DNA from 3 places in the Thalassobaculum salexigens DSM 19539 genome. Region 1 is predicted to be linked to each of the others. Evidence: riboswitches for the same ligand, from Rfam matches in the RefSeq annotation. Region 1 holds a riboswitch; each other region holds the start of a gene.
The links. A riboswitch is a leader RNA that binds a small molecule or an ion and turns the genes downstream of it on or off. The one in region 1 is predicted to bind cobalamin.
Positions count from the first base shown of each region.

Region 2: it holds a riboswitch for cobalamin, as region 1 does, so the genes downstream of both, G578_RS0102415 (ribonucleoside-diphosphate reductase subunit alpha) here and G578_RS26690 (ABC transporter ATP-binding protein) in region 1, are expected to answer to the same signal.
Region 3: it holds a riboswitch for cobalamin, as region 1 does, so the genes downstream of both, G578_RS0100065 (TonB-dependent receptor domain-containing protein) here and G578_RS26690 (ABC transporter ATP-binding protein) in region 1, are expected to answer to the same signal.

Region 1 covers NZ_KE384094.1:209,609-214,361, forward strand. Annotated here, with positions in the region: gene glgX (glycogen debranching protein GlgX) at 1-463, opposite strand, end outside; gene G578_RS0116175 (fumarylacetoacetate hydrolase family protein) at 823-1,767, opposite strand; gene G578_RS29600 (hypothetical protein) at 1,730-2,128, opposite strand; gene G578_RS0116185 (hypothetical protein) at 2,209-2,739, shown strand; cobalamin riboswitch at 2,806-2,998, shown strand; gene G578_RS26690 (ABC transporter ATP-binding protein) at 3,076-3,921, shown strand; gene G578_RS28575 (TonB family protein) at 3,905-4,753, shown strand, end outside.
Region 2 covers NZ_AUIR01000012.1:521,480-526,232, reverse strand. Annotated here, with positions in the region: gene G578_RS0102420 (ribonucleotide-diphosphate reductase subunit beta) at 1-382, opposite strand, end outside; gene G578_RS0102415 (ribonucleoside-diphosphate reductase subunit alpha) at 373-2,325, opposite strand; cobalamin riboswitch at 2,417-2,618, opposite strand; gene G578_RS28925 (2Fe-2S iron-sulfur cluster-binding protein) at 2,631-2,789, shown strand; gene G578_RS0102405 (NAD(P)-dependent oxidoreductase) at 2,921-3,787, opposite strand; gene G578_RS0102400 (NAD(P)-dependent oxidoreductase) at 3,900-4,753, opposite strand, start outside.
Region 3 covers NZ_AUIR01000012.1:8,519-13,271, forward strand. Annotated here, with positions in the region: gene G578_RS23895 (ABC transporter substrate-binding protein) at 1-185, opposite strand, end outside; gene G578_RS0100065 (TonB-dependent receptor domain-containing protein) at 201-2,141, opposite strand; cobalamin riboswitch at 2,264-2,473, opposite strand; gene G578_RS0100070 (L,D-transpeptidase family protein) at 2,581-4,143, shown strand; gene mepK (peptidoglycan L,D-endopeptidase MepK) at 4,226-4,753, shown strand, end outside.

The DNA.
Region 1 (4,753 bases):
CCGCCGGGGCCGCCGGATCCAGCACCACGCTTTTGGGCACGAAGGGCGCGCTGTCCCGGCCGTCGAAGGAGAGATCCTCGTCGGCCGCCCGCACGTCGAAGCCGTACAGCGCGTCGCTTTGTACGAAGGCGCCGTCGAGGGCCCTGGCATAGGGATCGAGCAGAAGCTTGTTCGGGTTGAAGCGTTGGCCGCGCTCCGGCGCGTAGCCGCCATGCGCCCGATAGCCGTAGCGCGTGCCGGCCTTCAGGCCAGGCAGGTAGCCGTGCCAGACCGGCCCGCTGCGCTCCGGGAGGTCAAGCTTCTCGGTCTCATTGCCTTCGGCATCGAAAAGGCAGAGCTCGATCCGCGCGGCGTTCTCGGAAAAGACAGCGAAGCTCACCCCGTCGCGGTCGGCATGGGCGCCGAGGCGATGATAGTCGCCGGCCAGGATCTCCAATGAGAACTCCTTCAGGGTGGCTAACACGCGATGATATCAAGCATATCGGCTCCACAGCAAAGTGCCACCACGCGTGTGCTGCGGTGCGATAGGCGTTGGGACTGCGGCAGAAATGGCCCGCGCACGTCGAAGAACAAGAACGGGCCTGTCGATGTGAGACTCAACGCGATCGGGCCGGGGCGGTTCCGAGGTGGGGAAGCGGTTCTTCTTCCCCCTTACCTCAAACTCACTCCCCGGCCTTGTGCCGGGACCTACGGCCATGCGCGGCTAGCGATGCAGGACACTCATGAGCGTCGATGCGCTTCTGGGAGTAGCCCCCGACACAAGGCCGGGGAGTGTCCGGTTTTTTTTCTGGAGGCAAAGAGAGGCAACCCTCGCCCCATGCCCTACTTCGCGTATTTCCCGGTGAGCTGCGGCGTATACGGGCCCGACAGCCCCTTCTCCTTGTGCTGCAGGCGGCTGTCGCGGCCCCAGGTGCGTTTGAGCGGGTCGCTGACGGAGACCTTCAGCACGCCCATGCCGGCCACCTCAAGCTCGATCCGGTCGCCGTCCATGAACGGGCTGAGCCCCCGGTGATTGGTGCCGGTGGCGACGATATCGCCCGGCTCCAGCGTATGCATGGCGCTGAGCCACTCGATGCAGCGCGGGATCTTGTGCGCCATGTCGGAGGTGTTGAAAGACTGCCGGGTCTCGCCGTTGACGGTGAGCCGAACGTCCAGGTTGTTGGGATCCGCCACCTCGTCCTTGGTGACCAGGTACGGGCCGATCGGCGCGAAGGTCTCGCGCGACTTCACCTGGAAGAACTGGTTGCCGGCCGGCGGCAGATTCCGGGCCGAGCCGTCGATGAAGTTCATGTAGCCGAAGACGTAGTCCATCGCCTCGTCAGCCGAGACATTGGAGCAGCGCTTGCCGATGACCAGCGCCAGCTCCGCCTCGCCCTCGAACACGTCGGCCGGCACGTCCGGCAGGACCATGGTGCCGCCGGTGCCGATGATCGCGCTGGGCGACTTGTGGAAGCCGTTGATCAGCGGCTTCTCGGTCAGGGTGCCGTTCTCCATGTAGTTCACCGCCATGCAGTCGATCTGCCGCGGCTGGGGCAGCGGCGGCCGGATCGTGACGCTGTCCAGCGCCACCGGCCTGCCGGAGGAGACGGCCGACTCGATCGCGCCCTTCGTCTCGTCGTACGCGGCGATCACGGCATTGATCAGGCCCCGGTTGTCCAGGTGGGGCAGATGCGCGACGGCATCGGTCACATCGACCACGCCATCGCCGGACAGAACGCCCAGCCGCCAGTCACCGAGATCCGGGTGATCGAAATACAGAAACTTCATGGCCGCTTTCTCCCTGTGCGCCGTCGCCTTCAAATCGGGCTTGGGCGCGATCATAGGCAGGTCCGTCGACGAGGGGAACGCATGCCGGACGCTCGGAGGCATCGATCTCGGCGGCCATGGCGATGCCGGCCACCGCCGGCAGGGCCACTTGGTAGGCGGTATCGCCGCCGGTCGCCGGATGGATCAGCACCACGGAACAGACGAGCACCGCCGACCCGGATCCGGCGAGGCCCATGAAGACCCGCTCGACGGATTCCGGGACGGCGCCTTTTCGTTCAAGAACGGCGATGGCGACACCGCATCCGGCGGTGGCCAGCAGCAACGCAAGGGTGACTAGGCTCAGGATCAGGGAAATCGACATGAGACGCGCCTTCTTGTTGCAACTCATTCTCAATTTCAGTATCTACAAATGAGAACCGGTCGCAACAAGGGATTTCTGCGATGGCCAACCTCACCGAACTCCGACCCGCTCACCGCCGCCCGTCTGCGGCGCGGACACCGATCTGCCGGTTGACCACCGGCGAGGCCCTGATCGTCTGGGCGATCCGGCACTGGGTTCAGTCGGTGAAGGCGCGGCTGGACCCACGCGACCTGCTGCGCTGCGGCTTCGCCACGATCGAGGCCGAGGACGTGACCGACTCGGTCGACCGGCTGCTGATGATCACCCTGCATGAAGCGACGACCGTGCGGGATGTCGGCTGTGTGCGCTGCCCGACCCTGGGCGAAGGGGAGCGCGATATCCTCCAGGCGGTCGCCCTGTCCCAGCGCGGCAGGCGGGACGAGGCGCTGTCGGTGGCTCAGACCTGGCTGCCGCTCTCGGCCGCCCTGCGCGCCTATGACGACATCGCGGCGATCGGACAGGCCCTGTCCGGCGCGGATATGATCGTGCCGATGCGCGAGGACCTGCAGCCCGAGGCCTGGTGGATCGAGGGGCTTGCGACCCATCACGAGGGATCGGCCCTGCTGCACTGACGACCGGGCTGGTGGCCGGGCGCCCCGGATCGCGGCGAAATCCCTTGCAAGACCGGGCGGGAAACCAGAGACTGCGGCTGTCGTGATGACCGGTGCCCGACAGGGATTCCCGGTCAGGGAAGCCGGTGCGAGACCGGCGCTGCCCCCGCAACTGTAAGCGGCGAGCGACCCCCGACGAGCCACCGGACATGCGCCGGGAAGGACGGGGGTTCGCGTCCGAGCCGTAAGCCAGGAGACCGATCGCGACACGTCACCATCCGCCGGGCGGGGTGTTCCGACGGTAGGGCCGAGGCCCGAACGGTGGCGATATGCGCCATCGCGATCGGACCGCCGCCCATGAATACCGCCCTTGCTCCCTCATCATCCGTCCCGACGACGGGCCTCAGCGCCCGCGACGTCAGCCTGCATGCCGGCGGCCGCGCCCTGCTCGACGGGGTCAGCCTGTCGTTTCGGCCCGGCGAGGTCGTCGGACTGCTCGGGCCCAACGGGTCCGGCAAGAGCACCCTGCTGCGAATTCTCGCCCGCCTGGCCGAGCCGTCCTCGGGCTCGGTCACCCTGGACGGCGCTCCGATCGCCGGGCTGGACCGCCGCCTGACCGCCCGTACCCTCGGCTATCTGCCGCAAAGCGCGCGCAGCGAATGGCCGATCTCCGCCCGCGAGACGGTCATGCTGGGCCGCACGCCGTTCCTGTCGCCCCTCGCCCGCAACTCCGAGGCCGACCATGCGGCGGTCGAGACCGCGCTGGCCGTCACAGACACCACGCACCTGGCCGACCGCACCGTCACGACCCTGTCCGGCGGCGAACGCATGCGGGTGATGCTCGCCCGGGTGCTGGCGGGATCGCCGTCGCTGCTGCTGCTGGACGAGCCTGTGACCGGGCTGGATCCGCGCCACCAGCTGGAAGCCATGCTTCTGCTCGACCGGCTCGCCCGCGACGGCCGCGGCACGCTGGTGGTGCTGCACGACCTGACGCTGGCCGCCCGGTTCTGTCACCGGGTCTATGTCCTGCACGAGGGCCGGGTGGTGGCCGAGGGTCCGCCGGCCGAGGCGCTGGATGCGGCGACCATCGCCGCCGCCTTCGAGGTGGAGGCCCGACGGATCGGCGACGGCGACGATGCCCTGATCGTGCCCTGGTCGATCCGGGCGCGGAACAGCGGAGGCTCCGATGCCGGCTGCCGCTGACCGCCTCTTCGCCCCCGAGCCGACCGCCCCCTCCCGGCGGCCGATCCTCGCCGCCCTGGCGGTATGCGCGTCGGTCGCCGTACATGGCGTGGCGCTCGCCGCCGCCATCGGCCTGTGGGGCGCCGAGGAGGCCGCGCCGCCTCAGGCATTCGAGGTCGTGATGGTCACCCTCACCCGACCGAATCCGGCCCCTGCTCCCGGAACGGCGCCGCGCTCGGCAGCACCGGACCCCGCCGAACGGGGCGGTCCGCCCGCCGTGGCCATGCCGGTGGCCGACGCCGCCACCCCGGCGGTCCGGGCGCCCCGACCGGTCAGCGCCCGCGCCGCCGCCCCGGCACCGCCGGTTGGATCGCCCCCTCCGCCGGAGCCCGTCCGGGTGAGATCAGCGGCGACGGCGCCCCCGTCCGCCGTCGCGGAGACCATCGCGCTCGAGCAGGCCCCTGTTGCCCATGCCGACACGGCCCAGCCGCCGAAAGCTCAACCGGAGACAAGTCAACCGGCGACGGCGCAACCTGTGGCGCCGACGGTGGCCGAGCCGCCCCGTCCGGTCGCGCGACCGCAGCCGGCCGCCGGTTCAAGGACCGAGCCCGCCCGTCAGGTCGCGGCCCTGCCGGCCGGTCAGCCCGAGGCTCCTCCCGCTCCGTCCAGCGCCGCCCGGGATGCCTCTCGGGGCGCCGCTTCCGAGCCTGCCGGCGCCGGCTCGAGCCCGGCGGAATTCGCCCTCGGCTCGGCCGGCAATCCGGCGCCGGACTACCCGTTCCGGGCCCGCCAGCGCGGCTGGGAAGGTCGGGTCGTCCTGCGCGTCGCCGTGGACCGACAGGGCCGTCCCATC
Region 2 (4,753 bases), on a different contig from region 1:
CGTCGATATGGACGGTCTCCATGTTGGTGAAGGCGGCCATCATCATCTGGATTTCCAGGGGCTGGAAAATCGGGATGTAGCGCTTGAGGTAGTTGTCGCCGACCTCCACGTCCGACTGGGTGAAGAAGCGGAAGATCTGGGTCAGCAGGGCCCGCTCCGCCTCGCTCACCCGCGGCGAGGCCCAGTCCTTGAGGTCGCCGCCCAGCGGCACTTCCTCGCCCATCCAATGGGTCTGCTGCTGGCGCTTCCAGAACTCGTAGGCCCAGCCGTAGCGGCTGACGTCGTAGGTGCCGGTCGAATCCAGCAGGCCGACCCGGCCGGTGCCGATCAGCTCGCGCGGGTCGAGATGGACCAGGGAGGTCGCAGCGGGGTTCACTGACATGACAGGCACTCCTCGTAATCGGTCGGCTCGACGGTGAAGGCCTGGCGCTCCACGGCTTCGAGCTGTCCGGCGAACCCGGCCCGGCTGACCGATTTGGAGCGGCAGTAATACAGGCTCTTGATGCCCCGCTCCCAGGCGGTCCAGTGCAGCATGTGCAGGTCCCACTTGTGGATGTCGGCCGGCAGGAACAGGTTGAGCGACTGGCTCTGGCAGATGAACGGCGCGCGGTCCGCGGCGAAATCGATCAGCCAGCGCGGATCGATCTCGAAGGCCGTGCGGAACATCGACTTCTCGTCTTCCGTCAGGCAGTCGAGATGCTGCACCGAGCCCTCATGCTCCAGGATGCTCTCCCAGGTCTCCGACGTGTCAGCACCCTTGGCCGCCAGCAGCTTCTTGAGGTGCGGGTTGCGCACGGTGAAGGCGCCGGACAGGGTCTTGTGGGTGTAGATGTTGGCCGGGATCGGCTCGATGCAGGCGCTGGTACCGCCGCAGATGATGCTGATCGAGGCGGTTGGGGCGATCGCCAGCTTATGGCTGAACCGGCTCTGCATGCCGCGCTCGGCGGCGTCGGGGCAGGGGCCGCGCTCCTCGGCCAGGGTCACGGAGGCGGCATCGGCCTCGCGCCGGATCTTCTTGAAGATCCGCATGTTCCAGGACTTCGCCAGCGCGCTCTCGAACGGGATGCCCTGAGCCTGCAGGAAGGAGTGGAAGCCCATCACGCCCAGACCGACCGAGCGCTCGCGCATGGCCGAGTAGCGCGCCCGGGACATGCCGTCCGGGGCGTTCTCGATGAAGCTGGTCAGCACGTTGTCGAGCATCCGCAGCACGTCCTCGACGAAGCCCGGCTCCTCGTTCCACTGCTCCCAGGTCTCGATGTTCAGCGAGGACAGGCAACACACGGCGGTGCGCTCCTCGCCCAAATGATCCGCACCGGTCGGCAGAGTGATCTCGCTGCAGAGATTGGACGTCGAAACTTTCAGCCCCAGCTCGCGCTGATGCTTGGGCAGGTTGTTGTTCACGCTGTCGATGTAGAGCAGGTACGGCTCGCCGGTCTGCAGGCGGGTTTCCAGGATGCGCTGCCAAAGCTGGCGGGCGTCCACCTGGCGCATGACCGCGCCGTCCTTCGGGCTCTTCAGGTCGAACATCGCGCCGTCGCGCACCGCCTCCATGAAGGCGTCGGTGACGTTGATGCCGTGATGCAGGTTGAGGCCCTTGCGGTTGAAGTCTCCGCTGGCCTTGCGGATCTCCAGGAACTCCTCGATCTCCGGGTGGTGGATGTCGAGATAGACCGCCGCCGAGCCGCGCCGCAGGGAGCCCTGGCTGATCGCCAGGGTCAGGCCGTCCATGACGTGGATGAAGGGGATGATGCCCGAGGTCTCGCCGGTGCCCTTCACCGCTTCGCCGATCGAGCGCACCTTGCCCCAATAGGTGCCGATGCCGCCGCCGTTCGCCGCCAGCCAGACATTCTCGTTCCAGGTGTTCACGATGCCGTCGAGGGAATCCGGCACGGTGTTCAGGAAGCAGGAGATCGGCAGGCCGCGGGTGGTGCCGCCGTTGCTCAGGATCGGGGTCGCCGGCATGAACCACAGGCGGGACATGGCGTCGTACAGCCGCTGGGCGTGGTCGATGTCGTCGGCATAGGCGCAGGAGACCCGGGCGAACATTGCCTGGAAGTCCTCGCCCGGCATCAGATAGCGGTCGCGCAGGGTGGCCTTGCCGAACTCGGTCAGCAGCGAATCACGACCCCGGTCGAGCACCAGATCGTCGGGGGTGGGCGCCTTCGCCAGCGGACGCGGCAGGGGCGCGCGCTGCGGCTCCGGCCGGGCCGGTGTCACCGCAGCCGCCGGAGCCGTGGGCCGGGCGGTCGCCGGCGCCCTCGGCGCGGCGGGAGCGGGCGAGAAATTGCCAGTTTCGTCAAAGTCGTAGGCCAGCTGCGTAGACATGGACACCCCTCGTGTCGGTGGAGGGGGAGTCGGGAGGGCCTGCGGGAACGGGCAACAGCCCAGCAAGCGCCTTCCGGATCACCCCGCCCGGGACGGATATGCGCGCACGGCAGGTCTCCTGGCTCGCGGGTCCGGACGACTGTCTGGCCTTCCCAGCGTCCCATGGACACCAGTGACCCCTCATCGACAGCCGCTAGCCGCTTACAGTTGCGGGGGCAGCTCCGGTCTTGCACCGGAATTCCCTCTTAGCCCTAGATATTGGTTATCCAGGGACCGTGAACGCTGCATTTAGTAACGATTGCGCCATGGCGTCAATGCTTTCCTGCGGTACCTGCACGGTCCATGTGACGTCCGGCCAGACCCACATGGTCCATAACGGCGGCATCCGCGAGGACGAGGTGGAGGAGGGCCATGTGCTCGCCTGCTGCACCCAGCCCATCGGAACGATCGAAGTCGAGGTCTGAGGGGGGCCACTCACTCCTCTTCCCTCACTCCCCGGATTTAGTCCGGGGCCCACGCGTGAGGCCGCACGGTCCTCCGTCAGATCACGCGGAACAGTAACTAAGTCCGGGGAGTGTAGAGAAGGGCGAGGGAACTAGCTCTTCGTCCCGTCCCGCACGATCTCCACGATCCGAGACAGATCCTGATCGGCCCGCCCCTGGAACTTGCCATGCAGCATGACCAGCCGGGCCGCCTGACACACCCACATGGGCACGCCCAGCGACTCGCCCTGCTCGATGGCGAGGTTCACGTCCTTCATCAGGATCTCGACCGTCGCGCCGAAATCGAAGCTGCCCGGGACGATGTTGTTGGGGAACACGTTGGTGGTGGCGAAGTTCTTGCCGGTGCCGTTGTTCAGCACCTGCAGCATGGTCTCCGGCGCGATGCCGCCCTTCTCGGCCATGGTCATGGCCTCGGACGTCGCGACAAGGCCGACCGCGAACAGGATGTTGTTGGTCAGCTTCATGGTCTGGGCCGCGCCGGGTGTGTCGCCCGCCACCACGACCGTGGGCCCCCAGGCGCGGAACACCGGGTCGAGCCGGGCCACCGTCTCCGGATCGCCGGACACCATGACGGCGAGGGTGCCGGCGGCGGCACCGGCCGGTCCGCCGCTGATCGGCGCGTCGATCACCGTCACGCCGCGCTCGGCGCAGAGCCGTTCGACCTCGGCGACGAAGGGCCCGCCGACGGTACAGGTGTTCACCAGGGTCTTCAGCGCGCCGCCGGCGAGCAGGTCGTCCAGGGCTTGGCGGAAGATCGCCAGGGTCGGCAGCGAGACCACCACCGTGTCGCAGGCATCGGCCAACTCCGCCGGCGAGCCGGCCCGACGCGCCTGGCGGTCCAGCAGCGGCTGCATCGCCTCGTCACGGATGTCGTGGACCCAGAGCTCGTGGCCGGCATCGAGCAGCTTGCCCGCCATGGGGCGGCCCATATTGCCGATGCCGAGAAATCCGATGCGCATTGTCGTCCTCCCATGGGCGGCCGGGAGGGTCATCGCGGTCGGACCGGTGCCTCCCTTGTGCCGAAAGCCAGCAGGTCCCGCCGGAGCGTGTGCCGGCGGGACCTGGTATCCGTTACTTCTTGAGGCGCGGCTTCTCGATGTTGGCGAGGTCGCAATGGGCGTCGACCATGGCGGAGAAGTCCTGGGCGCCGAAACCGCGGGCGCGGGCGGCGCTGAACATCTCGCGGGCCGCCGCCGCCATCGGCATCGGCACCTTGGCGGTATTGGCCGCCTGCATGATCAGCGACAGGTCCTTATGGGCCAGGTCGATGGTGAAGCCCGGGCTGGTGTCGCCGGCCAGCACCTTGTCCGGCCAGTTGATCTTGAGCTGACCGTTCATCGCCGTGGTGCCGTAGATCACGTCCAGCGTGCTCTCCAGGTTCAGCCCCAGGCCCTGGGACAGGGCCAGCGCCTCGGCGTTGAACTGGCAGGAGGCGACCGCCAGGAAGTTGTTCACCAGCTTGGTCCGCGTGCCGGTGCCGACCCCGCCGCAGTGATAGATCGTCGTGCCCATGGCCTCGAGCATCGGCTTGACCAGCTCGAAGTCCTCCAGCTCGGCACCGACCATGAACAGCGACTCGCCGCGATCCGCATGGGCCGCGAGACGGCCGACCGGCGCATCCACATAACGCAGGCCCTTGGCCTTGGCCTGGGCGGCGAGATCGTCGGTGGTGCCCGGCTCGACGGTGCTCATGTCCATGATGAGCGCGCCCTTGGGGGCGTTGGCGATGATGCCGTCCGCGCCGCCGACCACCTCGCGCACGACCGGGCCGTCGGGCAGCATGGTGATGATGACGTCGCTCTTCTTCGCGACCTCGGCCGCGGTGGGCGCGCTGGAGGCCTGAAGCTCTTCAAGCTCCTTCACCGCGTCCGGATTGATGTCGTTGACGACGAGGCGGAAACCCTTGCGGGCCATGTTGGACGCCA
Region 3 (4,753 bases), on a different contig from region 1:
GCGGCCCGCTCCCGGTGATAGGAGAAGGCCTGGCGGGCGCGGGGCGACACGCCATGGATCTGCCCCCGGTCGGCCAGCGCCAGCACATACTGGTCGGCGCAGTAGTCAATGGACACCACGGCGGGGGTGGATGGCGCCGCGGCGGCCGGACCCGCCCAGAGCAGGCCGGCGACCAACGCGAGCACCATCCGCCTCATGGCCTAGCGCCGGTAGGTCAGGCGCAGGAAGAACGCCCGGCCCTGCTGGTTGTAATAGGCCGCCGTCTTGTAGTCCTCGTCGAACAGGTTGGAGAGCTTGACGTCCACGCCCCAGTTCTCCGTCGCCTCCCAGCTCGCGCGCAGGTCGAGGGTGGTATAGGCGTCCAGCTTGGTGGTGTTGGCCAGATTGTCGTAGCGCTCGCTCTCGTGATGGACGTCGCCGCCGACCGCGAACTCACCGAGACCCAAGCCGAGACCGCCCAGCTCCCGGTCGACGGACAGGGTGTAGACCTGCTCGGCCCGACGCGGCAACTGGTTGCCGTCATTGGCGCCGCCCGACGCGTTCACCGGGTCGAGGAAGGTGGCGCCGGCCGACAGCAGGAAGCCCGCCACCTCGCCCGAGGCGGTCAGCTCCAGGCCGGTGATCCGCGCCTTGTCGACATTGGCCGGAGCGAAGATCGAGCTGTCATAGGCGATCAGGTCGTCGATCTCGGTGTGGAACAGGTTCGCCCCCAACTCGAAGCCGCCGACCTTGGCCGCCAGGCCGATCTCGGCGCTCTCCGAGCGCTCCGGCTCCAGGTCCTCGTTGCCGAAGCCCGGATAATACAGATCGTTGAAGGACGGCGCCTTGAACGCGGTGCCATAGGAGGCCGTCGCCCGCAGGTTGTCGGTGATCCGGTAGCCATAGGCGGCACCGCCGGTCAGATGACCGCCGAACTGCTCGTTCTCGTCCACCCGGCCGCTGAGCTGGACGGTGTGGCGGCCGAACTCGGCCCGGTGCTGGGCGAACACGCCCGTATTGTCGCGGCTGTCCTCCACATAGTCGGTCGAGCCACCGACCAGATCGCGCTGGAAGTCGGCGCCGAGCGTCGTCACCTGATCTTCCAGAAGATAGAGATCATTCTGCAAAGACAGTGAGTTGCGCTCTGTTTCAAACGTCGATTCGTATGTTCCATCGAGGAAGTTATCGGCGTCGTCCACGGTGTGGCCGGCGGCGACGGTCACATCCCAGAAGTCGGTCGGCGAGGCCAGGGCACGCAGACCGAGCACATAATTCACCGCCTCGGATTCGTTGGAGGTCGAGCCGTCGTACTCGTTCTCACTCGTCGCATAAAGACCGGTCGCTTCCATCTTGATACCATTAGAGAAAGCGTAGTCGAGCGCGCCAGTTACCGAGCTCCGCTCGAAGCCGTCCTTGTCCGGCTGGTTGGCGAAGCAGCCGCCGCCTGGAACGGTCGTGCCGTTGCCGCAGGAGTTGATGCCGTCGGTGCGGATGTAGTTGGTGCTGGCCGAAAAGCCGATACCGGAGGCCCGGCCGGAGAAGCCGGCGGTCCCTTCCATCGTATCGTTGCTGCCATAGCCGACGCTGGCATGGGCGCGGGTCGTCTCGGTCGGCTTGCGGGTGAAGATCTGGATGATGCCGCCCAGCGCCTCGGAGCCGTAGAGGTGGGAGCGCGGGCCGCGCACGACCTCGATCCGTTCCACGTCGTCGATCGACAGGCTCTCGAAATTGAAGGTGCCGAGCGTCGCCGAGCCGACCTTCACGCCGTTGATCAGCACCAGCACGTGGTCGCTCTCGGCACCGCGCAGGAAGACCGAGGTCGCCTTGCCCACCCCGCCGTTGTTGGTCAGGGTCAGGCCCGGTACCCGGCGCAGGGCATCCGGCACGGAGCGGATCTGGCGGCGCTCGATCTCCTCGCGGGTGATCACACTGACCGGCGCCAGGGTCTCGTCGGCGGTCTCCGCGATGCGCGAGGCGGTGACGATCACCTCGTCCGACGTGCTCACGGCGGCCCGCTCGCCGGCCGCCACCTGCTGGGCCCCGACCTGTTGGCCCCCAATCTGCTGGGCCTGCCCCGGGAGCGCCCCGGCGGCCATCAGAGCGGCGACCAGCGCTGCTCCTGTCAGGGATCGGCCCGTGATCAGGCGGTTCTCGAAAGTCATTCCATCCTCCTCGTCCGACGCACACCCGCGCGGCGTTGCAAAGCGACATCGACGGAAGGGATGGAAGGGGACGGCCCGGGACACGGGTCCACGGCCGAACCCGATCATCGCGCCCCGCGATATCGAGGTTTCACGCCGTGGCCGGTCTCCGGACTCGCGAGGGCGGACCCGGGGGTCCAGATCCTGCCGCGCCTTCCCATGCCATGGCGGCACAGTGGCGTTCTGCGACGGATCAACCTCGCCTACCGTTGCGGGGGCAGTGCCGGAGTCTGACCGGCTTCCCGTTTCATCCCGACCCTGTCTCGTGGGTCGGGACACCACATGCGATTGACGGCCGGACGCTACGGTCGAGGGGTCGGCCTGTCAATCTTCGCTTTAACGTCATAGGGTTCCGTTGAACCATCGACCCTTCAGACAACCGGAACGCGGGAGCCTTCGAATGACCGGCCCGACCCCAGTCCGTGCCATCCTCGCCGCCGCGCTGGCCCTTCTGATTTCGCTGACGGCGCCGGCGCTCGCCCAGAGTTCGGATCCAACGCCGGACTCGACGGCTGACTTCGCGCCGGACGCGGTCGTTGCAGCGTTCCTCGCCACACGGACGGACGGGTATGCCTGGGTCGAGGAGAATGAGGTCCCGACGCTCAACGCCAAGGGTGCCGCCGTCGTCCGGGTCCTGGAACGGGCCGAGCGCCAGGGTCTGCGTCCAGCCGATTACACGCTTCCCGCCGCCGACTCGCCGGAGAGCCTGGACCAGGCGGTCAGCCGGACGCTGCTGCGTTATCTGACCGACCTGCAGGCCGGCCGGGTGGCACCGAAGAAGGTCGATCCGGAGCTGTTCGTGTTCCCGCGCGACGTCGACGGGCTGGCGCTGCTGGACGCGGTGCATGCCGCGCCCGAAACCGCCAAGGCGATGGCCGATCTGGCGCCGGGCAATCCGATCTACCGCCGCCTGCGCCGGCTGCTGCTGGACTACCGCGCGCTGGCCCGCTCCGGCGGCTGGCACCCGGTGCCGGAGGGTCCGACCCTGAAACCGGGCATGACCGATCCCCGGGTTTCCGAAGTGCGGCGCCGCCTCTCCTCCACCGCCGACCTGACGCCGGCCTCCGGAGCGACGGACCTCTACGACCCGGCCCTGGAAAGCGCCGTGCGCCAGTTCCAGCGCCGCCACGGGCTGGATGCCGACGGCGCCATCGGCGCCAAGACGGTGGCGGCGATGAACGTGCCGGTGCGGGACCGCATCCGTCAGATCGTGCTCAACATGGAACGGTTCCGCTGGATGCCGGACGAATTCGGCGACGACCATGTGTTCGTCAATATGGCCGGATTCGAGCTCGACTATGTGGTCGGCGGGGTGACCCGGCTGGCCATGCGGGTGATCGTCGGCCGCCCCTACCGGGAGACGCCGATCTTCAGCGACACGATCCGCTACCTGGAGTTCAACCCGACCTGGAGCGTGCCGGCGAAGATCGCGGCCCAGGACCTGCTGCCGAAGATCAAGAAGGATCCGTCCTACCTGACCGCTGGCGGCTACGAGCTCTATGCGGGCTACCAGGACGGCGCGCCGCGGGTCGACCCGGCCAGCGTCGACTGGGCCGCCATCCCCAAGGGCCGGTTCCCCTACCGACTGCGCCAGGCGCCGGGCGAGAAGAACGCCCTGGGTCAGGTGAAGTTCATGTTCCCCAACCAGTTCGACGTCTATCTGCACGACACCCCGGCGCGCGAACTGTTCGCCAAGTCGGTCCGCAACTTCAGCTCGGGCTGCATCCGCCTGCAGAAGCCGATCACCCTGGCCGAGGTGATGCTGGCCGCCGACGGCCAGGACTCAACACAGGTCCGAAAGATCCTCGACGGCAAGAAGACCACCCGGGTCAACCTGAAGACCCCCGTGCCGGTGCACCTGACCTATCTGACCGCCTGGATCGGCGAGGGCGGCACCGTGGAGTTCCGCGACGACATCTATGGCCGCGACTCCCTGCTGGCGAACGCGCTGGGATTGATCTGACGGCGACGAAAACGCTTGCGCGCCGGCGCGAACCGAAGGAAAGAGGTTTTCTCGCGCCTCGGCGCCTCGGAGACCATCGGACATGACGGAACACTTCGCTTCCTCGCCCCGACGCCGGGTTACGCGACGGGCTGCCCTGGGCGCTTTGGCACTGCTGATGACCGGCGGCACGCCGGCCCGCTCGGCCATCGTCGCGGCGCACGACACCCGCAAGCTGAAGATCGAGCACCTGCACACCGACGAGCGGCTCGACATCACCTATTTCCGCAACGGCCGCTACGACACCGAGGCGCTGCGCAAGATCAACTACTGTCTGCGCGACCACCGCGACGGGACGGTCCATGCGATCGACACCCGGGTGCTGGACTACCTGCACGACCTGACGTTCCGGCTCGACATCACCCAGCGCATCGGCATCGTCTGCGGCTACCGCTCACCCAAGACCAACGAGGCGCTCCGGGCCAACAGTTCGGGCGTGGCCAAGCGCAGCCTGCACATGCAGGGCATGGCGCTGGACATCCGCGTGCCCGGCCTGCGGGTGAGCACCATCGCCAAGGCGGCGATCGCCATGAACCGCGGCGGCGTCGGCCTCTATTCCCGCTCCAATTTC